4 regions of the Oceanobacillus sp. CF4.6 genome follow, and region 1 is predicted to be linked to each of the others. Evidence: riboswitches for the same ligand, from Rfam matches in the RefSeq annotation. Region 1 holds a riboswitch; each other region holds the start of a gene.
What was found. Region 1 has a riboswitch for S-adenosylmethionine ahead of ACHABU_RS07915 (PLP-dependent aspartate aminotransferase family protein). Riboswitches for the same ligand answer to the same signal wherever they lie in the genome.
Positions count from the first base shown of each region.

Region 1 (3,167 bases):
GTGAGACTTCCAAGCATCGTTTTTGAATCATAGCCCTCATGAATGACAGCAGTTTCAAAATGGTCCTGTTTCTTTTTCATGAAATGACTCCCTTCACATACATTTACAATTAATAGCCTTTACTACTATCATAAAGGAAATCGCAATTATTTGAAAGCGTTTTCTTTATTAGTCTCCAAGCCTAGTTATTGCTTTATTCATTTTTTCAATCTACTATTATCATAGTCTCATTTAAAAAGGAGAAAAAAGATGGATAGTCGTCAGACAAAGCTAGGGATTCTATATACATTTAGTGCATATCTCCTATGGGGTTTTCTTACAATGTACTGGAAACAGCTCGAATATGTTCCTGCTGGCCAAATTCTAGCGTATCGCATTGTGTGGTCATGTGCTTTTATGCTTCTGCTCGTTATTTCATTAGGAAAATGGCTGCCATTCATTCAGGAATGCCGTGCAATTATGAAGGATAGAAAAAAGTTATTGGGTATTACTGCAGCTTCCATCGTCATCAGTATGAATTGGTTTTTATTTATTTGGGCCGTTGTCAGTGGCCATGTACTACAGGCAAGTCTGGGCTATTATATTAATCCTTTAATCAGTATTTTACTTGGAATAATAATCTTAAAGGAGTCCGTCTCAAAAGGACAGGTCATTTCTTTTATCCTTGCTGCAACTGGTGTGCTTTATCTTACTTTCAGCTATGGTGTTTTCCCATGGGTATCTCTGATGCTGGCCACATCGTTCGCATTATATGGCTTGTTGAAAAAAACGGTGGATATTGGTGCTTTGTATGGTTTAACGATTGAAACAATGATTGTTGCACCAGTTGCCCTTATTTATTTATGGATGATTCCAGTAAATTCCTTTACGATTCAGCCATTTATTACCGCTACAAATCTATATTTAATTGGAGCTGGAATCGCAACAGCTGTTCCTTTATTACTCTTTTCAAGTGGAGCCAAACAGATTCCTTTAGCTATGGTAGGTTTCCTGCAGTACATTACACCAACGATGATGCTTATTTTAGGTGTATTTCTCTACAATGAAACGTTCACCACGGCTCATTTAATTACATTTATTCTTATATGGACTGCACTGTTCATCTATATGTTCTCTGTCTACAAAAGACCAAAGAGACAGACCGAATCGGAATAGCTTGTGTAAATTCCAACAGTTAACTGGGATAAACTAGAATATCTTTAATAACCACTTTGGTAACCTTGGTTATTGTTTAAAGCCTTTTAATCATCGCAGAGTTGAAATAAAATGCGACTTAACTTTAGGTTATATTAACAGACATGCGCTATTGCTACCGTCCGAGATCGCTCTGGGCGGATGCTTTCCGCGGGCACGGCCTCAGCCTCCTCGCGGGAAAACCACCGCTGCGGGGTCTTCGGACACGTGCTTTTCCCGCAGGAGTCACCGCCCGCCGCTCACCCGGACTGGTGAAGCTGTTTTATGAGATTTTTATAGCAATCACTAATGCAGTTAATAGTTTGTAAACATCTAATCAGCTCTGGGAAATACACGGAGACTTCTGCGGGAGCAGAGGCATAGGTGAGACAACGCAGCGCTTTAGCGCAAGTTGGCTCACCAGCCGCCCGCGAAAAGCGCAGTGTATTTCCCAGAGCGGTAGCCGAAGAAACTTGCTTCCATTATTAGCTAAAGGTCTATCGCAAATGGCAGTTACTTCGTAGTTTATAGAAAATGCGATGGTAAAAAGGAATTAAGTGATTTAAATATTAATTTTTCAGAAACCTTATTGACAATTATTCGAATACATTATATAATCACATTAATTTAATAAAGCAATCTCTTATTGAGAGTGGTGGAGGGAATAGGCCCTGTGAAACCCGGCAACCATAGAGCAGACTTGTCTGTTGTTAAAGGTGCTAAATCCTACAGGTCATCGATTGATCTGGAAGATAAGAGGAGGACTGATTCGTACATACGCCCTCTTCTTAGGAAGAGGGCTTTTTGCTTATCCTCTTCCTCAAGATATGAAGAAAACGAATTAAATGGGAGGAATTACTTATGACAAAATTTCATGTTCAAAATTCAGAAACCGTATTACTTCACGGTGGCCAGCAGCCAGATCCAACAACAGGTTCACGGGCAGTTCCAATCTATCAAACTACTTCTTATGTATTCCGTGACACGGAACATGCACAAAATTTATTTGGTTTGGCTGAGTCGGGGAATATTTATTCAAGAATAATGAATCCGACAGTAGATGCATTTGAACAACGAGTAGCCCTACTCGAAGATGGCATAGGCGCTGTAGCAACTTCATCAGGAATGGCGGCAATTACGCTGGCAATCTTGAATATTGCAGGCTCTGGTGATGAAATTATCGCAGATAGTAATCTATATGGCGGTACATACAATCTATTTGCAACGACACTTCCACGTTACGGAATAAACGTCAAATTTGTTGATGGAACCAATCTAGATGAAATTGAAGCAGCAATAACTGATAAAACAAAAGCTGTTTTCGGAGAAATTATAACGAATCCAAGTCTTTATGTATTTGATGTAGAAAAGGTTGCAGATATTGCCCATGCACACGGCATTCCTTTAATTATTGATAATACCTTTGCCACACCATATATTACGAAACCAATTACGTGGGGCGCTGATATTGTTGTTCATTCTGCAACAAAATGGATTGGTGGACATGGGACAACGATTGGCGGCATTGTGGTAGACGGCGGAAGATTCAATTGGGATAGTGGACGTTTCCCAGGATTTACAGAGCCTGATGAGAGCTATAATGGATTAAAATATAAAGATCTTGGTCCAGCTGCTTTTATTACAAAATTACGTGTTCAATTATTACGTGATATTGGAGCTTGCCTAAGTCCACAAAATGCATTTCTACTTTTACAAGGTCTCGAAACGCTTCACTTGCGTATTGAAAGACATACAGAGAATGCACAAAAGGTTGCACAATATTTACAGGAACATCCTGCAGTGGAATGGATTAGTTTCCCTGGCCTGACAGAACATCCTTCTCATAAGCTTGCACAGAAATATTTCAAATTCGGCTATGGTTCCATTATAACTTTCGGTATTAAAGGTGGTCGTGATGCCGGCAGAAAGTTGATTGACAGTGTAAAGCTATGGTCACATGTTGCCAATGTTGGAGACGCAAAATCATTAATTAT
Region 1 is NZ_JBIMEX010000003.1:217,635-220,801, forward strand. Features, by position in the region: gene megL (methionine gamma-lyase) at 1-80, opposite strand, end outside; gene rarD (EamA family transporter RarD) at 250-1,155, shown strand; SAM riboswitch class I at 1,814-1,932, shown strand; gene ACHABU_RS07915 (PLP-dependent aspartate aminotransferase family protein) at 2,035-3,167, shown strand, end outside.

Region 2 (3,167 bases), on a different contig from region 1:
GTTATTTGCTTTAGCAACTTTTATAAGTCCTGGTAAATCAGTAATGTTCATACAAGGATTGGAAGGGGTCTCCGCATAGATCACTTTTGTATTCGGTTTGATTGCACTTGACACTTCATTAAGATCCGTTAAATCCACAAACGTATGATCGATATTAAATCGTTTTAAAACTTCTGATACAAATCGGAAAGTTCCACCATACACATCTTTTGTCACTACTACATGGTCACCAGCAGATAAGAGTAATAGTGCGGACGAGATGGCAGCCATCCCAGAAGAGAATGCCAAGCCATGTGTTCCGCCTTCGAGTTCAGCGATTTTTTCCTCGAGCGCCTGGCGGGTAGGATTTCCAGATCTGCTGTAATCGAAGGGTCCAAATTCTTCAAAACTATTTTGATGGAAAGTGGAAGAAAGATAGATAGGAACATTCACCGCCCCTGTCTGTGTTTCTCCTCTTTGTGCGCCATGAATTAATTTTGTTTCTAAATGATTATTATGTTGACTCATTTTTAACATCCTCCTATTCCAAAATTGATAGTGCTTGTTGTAAGTCCGCTTTTAAATCTTCCACATTCTCAATACCTACGGAAAAACGTAGTAGTTCGTTGCTGATGCCCCGTCTTAATCGCTCGTCTTCTGGCATATCTGCATGGGTCTGTGTGGTTGGATACGTAATAAAACTTTCGACACCACCAAGGCTTTCGGCAAAAACAATCAATTGTAGCTTCAATAAGAAAGGATCGACATATTTGCTCTTTTTTAGGCAGAATGAGAGCATGCCGCCTTTGTTGGGATAAAGAACTTTTGTAACGGCGGGGTGTTCTTTTAGATATCCAGCAATGATTCTAGCATTTTCCTCATGTCTATCCATTCGGAGGGACAATGTTTTTAAGCCCCGGATTAGCAACCAGGAATCAAATGGGGAGAGAACGGCACCATTTGCGTTATGATTCAGAGATAATTTTGCACAAATCGCTTCACCTTTAGCCACGACTAACCCTGCTAAAACATCATTGTGACCCCCAATATATTTTGTGGCACTGTGAATGACAATATCAGCACCGAGACTGATTGGCTGCTGCAAGTAAGGCGTTAAAAATGTATTGTCCACAATTAATAGTAGATCATGTTGTTTTGCCAACGTTGCATACAGGCTGATATTGATTTCCTGCATCGATGGATTTGTTGGCGTTTCGATAAATATTGCCTTCGTATTGGGTGTTATTAGTTGCTCTGTTTTTTCAATATCGTCAAATGTATCATAGGTTGTTTTAATATCATAGATATCTGCATATTGTTCCAGCATACGGTATGTTCCACCATATAAATCCTCGGGTGCAATTAAATGGTCACCAGACCGGAAAAGGGAGAGGACTAATTGGATAGCTGCCATCCCGGAGCTACAGGCGTAACCTGTATCACCGGCTTCTAATTCAGCAATCCCTGCTTCCAAAATGTTACGAGTAGGATTTTTTGTTCGCGTATAGTCATAGCCAGTGGATTGTCCAAGTCCCTTATGCTGATAAGCTGTTGATAAATAAATGGGTGGATTGATTGCTCCGGTTTTCTCATCGCTTTTATTTCCTAACTGAGCTAATTTTGTTTCAATACTTTTGTTTGACATTTTTCAACCTCCAAATGTAAATAAGGGCCTTCTTCAACTAAGAAGAAGGCCCTAATATGTATGCATTCTTCTTATCTTCTAGGCAGAAATACAAACGCCTACTGGAATTAGCACCTTAACCTGCATGGTTTGGTTGCTGAGACATCAAAGGGCCAGTCCCTCCGTCTCTCTTGATAAGAGATTAAACTAATTTATGTAATTTTTCTAAATAATACTTTCAGCTTACAATATAAAATTAAAAAAAGCAAGAAGAATATAATATTTCTCCTGAATATATTGCATATATGGAAAGGTAAAGGAAAGAAGCAAGCACTTTTAGGATGCTATATGAATACCTAATAAAGAGGGTGGTTTATTGCCTATAGACTTACCAGATATGCAATTAATTTAAAGGAAGTGACTCTATTGTTTTATCATGTCAAAGAATTGCAATACCACGCAAAGCCGGAACGTCCAGATCCCGTGTTTGCTGGGAGACTGCAAGAAGTACTCGGGGGTCAATGGGGTGAGATGTCAGTAGCTATGCAATATTTATTCCAGGGTTGGAACACGCGCGGCGATGGAAAATATAAAGATTTATTGATGGATACCGGTGCAGAAGAACTTGCCCATGTGGAAATGCTTGCAACCATGATTGCAAGACTTTTGGACGGTGCTCCTGATATTGAATTGGAAGATGCTGCAAAGGATCCGATGGTGGCAGCAATTTTAGGAGGAATGAATCCACAACATGCAATTGTGTCCGGTTTAGGTGCCATGCCGGCGGATAGTATGGGGAATCGCTGGACAGCAAATTATATTATTGCAAGTGGAAACCTGCTTGCAGATTTTCGAATGAATCTGACTGCTGAATCACAAGGACGTCTTCAAGTTGCACGTCTATATGAGATGACAAATGATCGTGGTGTCAAAGATATGCTTTCCTGGTTACTTGCAAGAGATACCATGCATCAAAATCAGTGGTATGCCGCAATCAGAGAACTGGAAGAAAAAGAAAATATCGTTGTGCCGAGTACGTTCCCAAGGGAATTGGAAAAGGAGGAAGTAGCCTACACATTATTCAACTTTTCCATGGGGAATGAAAGTGCTACTGGAAGATGGGCGCACGGCCCAAGTATGGATGGCTGTGGAACGTTTAATTATGTTGAGGACCCAGTTCCATTGGCACCAGCACCGAAACTTCCCCCAGCTCCACCGTACATTTTTGATACACCATTATGGGCGTTGAGAAAGTCCGACGATCTGCCGGAACCGGATATGAAATAACATACAAAGTGGACTGTCTATTATTATAGACAGTCCACTTTCATTTTACCCCAAGGTAAGGGAAGGAGACTGTTACCAGATTAATTCTTGTTATAACTACAATCGGATGAAATCATTTGATGAGATATAATGATAGAATAATACTCCTTTAGTTCCTCTATTTAAACAATTGTACTAGTTTCCCCACAACACTGCTTGGTCTGAATAGACAAGTGAAAAAATTCACCTTACAATGAATATATTCCCATAAAAATCGACTGTTGTAGAATTATTCAAA
Region 2 is NZ_JBIMEX010000005.1:82,846-86,012, reverse strand. Features, by position in the region: gene metC (cystathionine beta-lyase) at 1-507, opposite strand, end outside; gene ACHABU_RS09815 (methionine biosynthesis PLP-dependent protein) at 521-1,624, opposite strand; SAM riboswitch class I at 1,693-1,804, opposite strand; gene ACHABU_RS09810 (manganese catalase family protein) at 2,030-2,890, shown strand.
Region 2: it holds a riboswitch for S-adenosylmethionine, as region 1 does, so the genes downstream of both, ACHABU_RS09815 (methionine biosynthesis PLP-dependent protein) here and ACHABU_RS07915 (PLP-dependent aspartate aminotransferase family protein) in region 1, are expected to answer to the same signal.

Region 3 (3,167 bases), on a different contig from region 1:
ATTTCCTTCAATTTGGTGTCCAATAAAGGTACTGTACCATCTTGCATTCCTTTTGCCAGCCATTTCGTAATCCCCTTATGCGTAATCAACCCTTGGAATTCGTCATCGTTATAAACAGGAAATTTTGTTATCCCCTTGTGATTAATGACTTCCAGCATATTGGTCATTGGCTCATTTTGCTGAAAGGATATCACTTTTCTTATAAAAAGTGGATCTACTTTGCGTGGACGGGTGAGTTCCTGTTCAATTCTTTCGATACGTTCTACGACAGTATCATGTGGTTCAGCAATCGCAAAAGCCATATCAATTTTGTTATGAACAATCGCATTTCTTAGTTCAGCAAATTCCAGTAAGTCATCCGTGTACCGTTTAATAATTGCATTAGAATCTCGAAGCACTCTGACAGCTCTGGAAAAACCCATTTCTTTTTTAATAAGCAATGCTTTTATCTCTTTTTCAATTCGATTAAATGCAGTTATAAATCGTTCCGAATTTTTGTACATGATAAATTCTCCCGTGAAATTAAAGGTTTTTTAGGAACTTGCTCTGAGCGTTGCTTCCGTGTATCGACTTTTTGAAGAATACGATTCCATTTTCTTCCACTCTCAAAAGTTCGCCTACTGCTTCCAAATAAATTAATCGGGTTAACGTAGCCATAAATGGACTAATATATGTATGAATCGTTGACTCCCCATAAATTACTTCACATAAATCGTTTGCTGTCTTCCCTTTTTCAGATATATGTTCCAACAGTTGCTGCAGACGATAATCATGCTTTTCTTTTATTCTTTGCACACGTTCCTCTAAGTCCATAATCGCTTCACCATGACCTGGAAGCGCAATATCGACCGGATAATTGATTATTTTTGCAAGCGAATGATAGTATTCTTTCATTGGATTTAATTCTTCTCCTGTCCATAGTCCAATTACAGGAGAGATATTTTTTAATACATGGTCTCCCACTATCATTACCTTTTTTTCCCTTTGGTAAAAGCAATACTGATCGGGAGCATGACCAGGTGTCCAGACTACTTCATAGAAATCATTGCCAAATTGGATTTTATCATGTTCTTCAAAGAAACCATCGGGCTCAAAATCATAAATAAGTGAATCATTTTTAAGATGATCGGGTAATTCAGGAATACCATGTTTCTTAATTAGCCCTTTGAGTTTCCTATTAGAAGCGTCGGCGTTACGGCCTTTCAACATTTCTTTATATCCAAGCTTAGAAGTAAAAACAGGAACACCAATGTGCTCCTGAAACCATTTTGCAAGACCGATATGATCCTGGTGGGTGTGTGTCAAAATAACTTTTTCAACTACTACACCTGATTCCAATACTATTTTCCACGTGTCCATCGCTTCTTTTGAATATAAACCGGTATCAATAACTGTATAACCGTTATTTCCTTTTATAAGATAACTGTTCACTTCATGCATTCCACCGGGAATATGGATAACGAGTTTGAATATATTTTCAGTTACTTTACTTAACATATTACTGTCCCCTTTTCATTAATCTCCAGTAGATGCAACAATAAGATTAAAACTTTATAATTTCTATTTTATCGTTACTACTATTAAATGCCAAGCAAACAGTTTCTTAAGTAATCTCTATTGCTTTATAGAATTCCACAACAAGAATTAACGAAGTAAGTGACGTATCTTTTAGTAGATTATTTAATCTATTCTTGACTTATTCGATTTTAGCATGTATTCTGTCTATTAACAGTTAATTAAATATGTATTTCTTATTTAGAGAGGTGGAGGGACTGGCCCTTTGAAGCCTCGGCAACAGACTGAAAATGTACTGTGCCAATTCCAGAAGCAGTGATCTGCTTGAAGATAAGAAGAGAAACTAGTCACGGTATCTAAACCTCTTCTTATCTTTGGAAGAGGTTTTTTTGTTTGTAAAACTTAAGATGAGGTGAAGTAATGTCCAAGAAAAAAGGAAATGCACCATTTAAAGCAGACCATGTAGGAAGCCTACTGCGTCCGGAAGCCATACATATTGCGAGAAAAGAATTTAAAGATGGAAACATTACTGCTGAGGAATTACGGGCAGTGGAAACAAAGGAAATTAAAAGAGTTGTAGATAAGCAGATTGAAGTTGGTTTAGAAGCAGTAACCGACGGAGAATTCAGACGTACCTGGTGGCATTATGATTTCATAGAAAATCTGAATGGACTTGAAGGATTTGAACCAGAGAAAGGACAGAATTTCCATGGTGTTGAAACAGAAAAACACAGTGTACGAAACACTGGAAAAATTTCTTTCAACGAGGACCATCCATTCATTCATGATTTTATGGAGTTAAAAGAAATGGTAGGCGATCGTGCAGTTCCTAAACAAACGATTCCAAGTCCAAATCAGTTATTTATCGCTGGTATTAGAAATCCGGAAATTTATCCGGACATTGAAGCATACGCAGATGATGTTATCGAAGCTTACCGCGCTGCATTAAAAGCATTTTACAATGTCGGTGCACGTTATATTCAACTGGATGATGTGTATATTGCAAGACTATCAGCAGATGACAATCCATCTATAGAAGGCAGCTATTCCAGACAGCAACTGATAGATTTAGCATTGCGAGTTGTCAACGAAGTTCTGGAAGATAAACCAGAGGATTTAACCGTTACAACCCATTTATGTCGCGGAAACTATCAGTCTACGTGGGCATTTGAAGGAAGCTACGCAAAAATTGCACCAACACTGTTTGCAAAAGAAAAAGTAGATGGTTTTTTCCTGGAATATGATGACGAACGCTCTGGAAGTTTCGAACCATTGAAATATATTCCAAATGGTGGAGCACAGGTAGTTATCGGTGCAGTAACATCCAAGTTTGGTGAACTCGAAGATAAAGAGGCAATTAAAACGCGGGTAAAAGAAGCGGCGAAATATGTCCCCTTTGAACAATTATGTATAAGCCCACAGTGTGGATTTTCGTCGACACATCACGGTAATAAACTTACTGAAGAACAACAGTGGGACAAATTGAAATTCGTTGTTGACGTTTCAAAAGAACTTTGGGGTTAAGCTCCCTATCACTATTTTAGAAATAACATTACATATTAGAAAAGGGGAAATAAAATGACAAAAACAGTAGTTAAAGCTCCTTTCAAAGCAGACCATGTAGGAAGCTTCCTGAGACCAGAAAATTTGCA
Region 3 is NZ_JBIMEX010000008.1:25,986-29,152, reverse strand. Features, by position in the region: gene ACHABU_RS12950 (CBS domain-containing protein) at 1-503, opposite strand, end outside; gene ACHABU_RS12945 (MBL fold metallo-hydrolase) at 523-1,497, opposite strand; SAM riboswitch class I at 1,749-1,852, shown strand; gene ACHABU_RS12940 (5-methyltetrahydropteroyltriglutamate--homocysteine S-methyltransferase) at 1,936-3,039, shown strand; gene ACHABU_RS12935 (5-methyltetrahydropteroyltriglutamate--homocysteine S-methyltransferase) at 3,094-3,167, shown strand, end outside.
Region 3: it holds a riboswitch for S-adenosylmethionine, as region 1 does, so the genes downstream of both, ACHABU_RS12940 (5-methyltetrahydropteroyltriglutamate--homocysteine S-methyltransferase) here and ACHABU_RS07915 (PLP-dependent aspartate aminotransferase family protein) in region 1, are expected to answer to the same signal.

Region 4 (3,167 bases), on a different contig from region 1:
AAATTACTCGCTGCTTCTTTATTTTATGGAAAAGAAACACATGCAGGTGAGCCACTCAGTGGGATGACTTCCCCTTATATTTCTTCTTTCATGACAAGAGAGATGGAGTGGAATGATTTATTTGAGGAAACCGTTCTCGGGGAGACGACACCACTTCCTGTAACCTTGCAGCAAACGGATTTGCGGTTGCATTATTCTACACAGACTCCGTACCGTTCGTCTGCCTTGTATAATATATTTCTTATGAAGCGGAGCGCGTCAGAGGCCTTTGATTTGTTTGAGAAGGTAGCGCAAACGGCTGCAGAAAAGTGTAATGAAGCCTATGAACGAATTTGCAAGAGGCATCATGTTGAACCAATTGGAAAAGTAAAAGTGATTCGTTATAAAGATTTAGTAACCTATGCTACCAATAAACTGGGTAAGGAATATGTAAATGATGTTAAAGCAGATATTCATTACAATGAAGCTTGGGATGATCGGGAAAAGTCGCTACGCATTACCGATAAACTAATGATTCAATGCCAGGAACTTGCCCCGGCAATTATTGTATTGCTGGCACCGCCATACTATCCGGCTGTCAACTCCACTGGAAATGAACTAATCGAAGCGTGTACTTCGTTTGTAACAAAAATTGCACAAGAAAAATTTAACTTGCCTATTAAACGGATTCATTACTTAAATGGGATATGTGATCTCAGCTATGTAAGTTATTCCGGCACTGCAGAAGGCTGGAATGCATTTGAAGAAAACACACCGGTCTGGGGTGACAGCTATATTTTACCATTTAAAGAAATGCAGAAGCTAAATGCACCTGTTATAAACGTGGGACCATATGGACACGATGCGCATAAACGAACAGAGCGTCTGAATATCAAAAATGCCTTTGAAGAATATCCAATTATCATGGAAGAATTGATTCATATGATTAGTAATGCAAACTAAAATAATTTAGTTAAATATTTATAATTAATTAATTTTTTACAAAATAACTGTTGACTTTCATGTTTTTAAAAGATACAATACAAATAATTCATATCAAATTACTTGTATTAATATTTCTTATCCCGAGAGGTGGAGGGAAGGGCCCTATGAAACCTCGGCAACAGGTTCGATTTAATACTGTGCCAATTCCTTCAGGTGAATTACCTGAAAGATAAGAAGAGAAAAAACGAGCCTGTTAAAAGGTAAAGTTAGCAAATCCTCTTCTTATAATATAGAACGAGGATTTATTTTTATTTAACCGATAACTATTTTTCTTGGAGGGATGAAGTATGAATAACTATTCGGTTACGTACAGTGATTTTACTGGTGACCCGTATAAAGACTGGATTCCGACAGACCAAACAAAAGGTGCTTCAAAAATTCTCCAATGGGCATACGAAACATACGGTGACGATATTGTTTATGCCTGCAGTTTTGGTGCGGAAGGAGTAGTATTAGTTGATTTAATTTCCAAAGTACAAAAGGATGCTGAAATTGTATTTTTGGATACAGATCTTCATTTTCAGGAAACCTATGACTTAATTGATAAAGCAAAGGAAAAGTATCCTGAACTTCGCATTCAACTAAAAAAACCTGACCTGACAGTGGAAGAACAGGCTAATCAGCATGGTTCGGCACTGTGGAAACGCCAGCCTGATCAATGTTGTTACATTCGAAAAATAAAGCCTCTTGAAGAAGCGCTAAGTGGGGCACCTGCTTGGATTTCCGGATTACGAAGAGAACAATCGCCATCAAGGAGCAAAACTGATTTTGTTAATAAAGATGAAAAATTTAAATCGATTAAAGTTTGCCCGTTAATCCATTGGACCTGGGATGACGTATGGGATTATATCAAGGAAAATAACCTGCCATATAATGAATTGCACGATCAAGGTTATCCTAGTATTGGTTGTATCCCATGTACATCAAAAGTAACGGATTCTACGGATTCGCGTGCAGGAAGATGGTCAGGATTCAATAAAACGGAATGTGGCCTTCATACAAGCTGAAAAATCGATTAATTAGCTTCCTTTTTTTAGAAGAAAAATTTTTATATTTAAAACCAAGTAAACAACTTAGGATACAATACTTTGTACCTAAAATAATAGTTATACAGTTAGGATGGAAAAAATGAAATTTATATGGGGTGAAAAGCTTTGCAGTTAAATGTAATGAATAGTCCTTTTAGTCAAGAGCAAACAGAAAATCTGAATGTCCTGTTGCCAACGTTAACAGAAGCACAAAGAAATTGGCTTGGTGGATATCTTGCAGCTACACAGGTAACGGAATCGATACCAAATGGAGAGACTGCTTCCAATGGTATTGCGGTAGCATCTCCACCTGCTGTTCAGATTGCTTCCAGGGAAGTGACGGTGCTTTATGGATCTGAAACGGGTAGTGGCCAAAGACTTGCTGAAGAAGCAATTCGGAAATTGGAAGAGAAAAATTTAAAGGTGAAAATAGCTGCATTAGATGATTTTAAAACAAAGGATCTAAAAAAAGTTGAGGATTTACTGATTATATCTGCTACCCATGGAGAAGGGGAACCACCAGATAATGCGATTTCTTTTTATGAATTTCTTCATAGTAGAAAAGCACCTAAACTTACGGACGTTCGCTTTTCCGTATTATCCCTCGGAGACCAGTCCTATGAATTTTTTTGTCAGACTGGCAAGGATTTCGATAAGCGTCTAGAGGAACTTGGAGGAGAAAGACTGTATCCAAGGGTCGATTGTGACTTGGATTTTGATGAACCTGCATCAGAATGGACAGAGGGCGTCTTAGGAGTATTATATGAGGCACAAGAAAGTGAATCCTCCCTTGCAGTACAGGAAGCTGCTGGAACTATTTTGGAGGAACGACAGGTCTTTACAAGGACCAACCCATATATGGCTGAAATCTTAGATAATTTAAATTTGAGTGGGCAAGGATCAAACAAAGAAAATCGTCATCTTGAGTTATCTCTTGAAGGATCGAATCTGGTATTTGAACCCGGGGACAGCCTTGGAATATTACCGCAAAATAATCCTGAACTTGTAGACCAGTTAATTAAGGAAATGAACTGGAATCCGGATGAGACCGTTCAAGTGAACAAACAGGGAGAAATCCGTTCGTTAAGAGAAGCATTGCTTTCTAATTTCGAGATTACTAGACTTACGAAGCCATTACTGGAGCAAGCGGCAGTG
Region 4 is NZ_JBIMEX010000005.1:105,724-108,890, reverse strand. Features, by position in the region: gene ACHABU_RS09920 (M20/M25/M40 family metallo-hydrolase) at 1-942, shown strand, start outside; SAM riboswitch class I at 1,057-1,160, shown strand; gene ACHABU_RS09915 (phosphoadenylyl-sulfate reductase) at 1,272-1,991, shown strand; gene ACHABU_RS09910 (assimilatory sulfite reductase (NADPH) flavoprotein subunit) at 2,139-3,167, shown strand, end outside.
Region 4: it holds a riboswitch for S-adenosylmethionine, as region 1 does, so the genes downstream of both, ACHABU_RS09915 (phosphoadenylyl-sulfate reductase) here and ACHABU_RS07915 (PLP-dependent aspartate aminotransferase family protein) in region 1, are expected to answer to the same signal.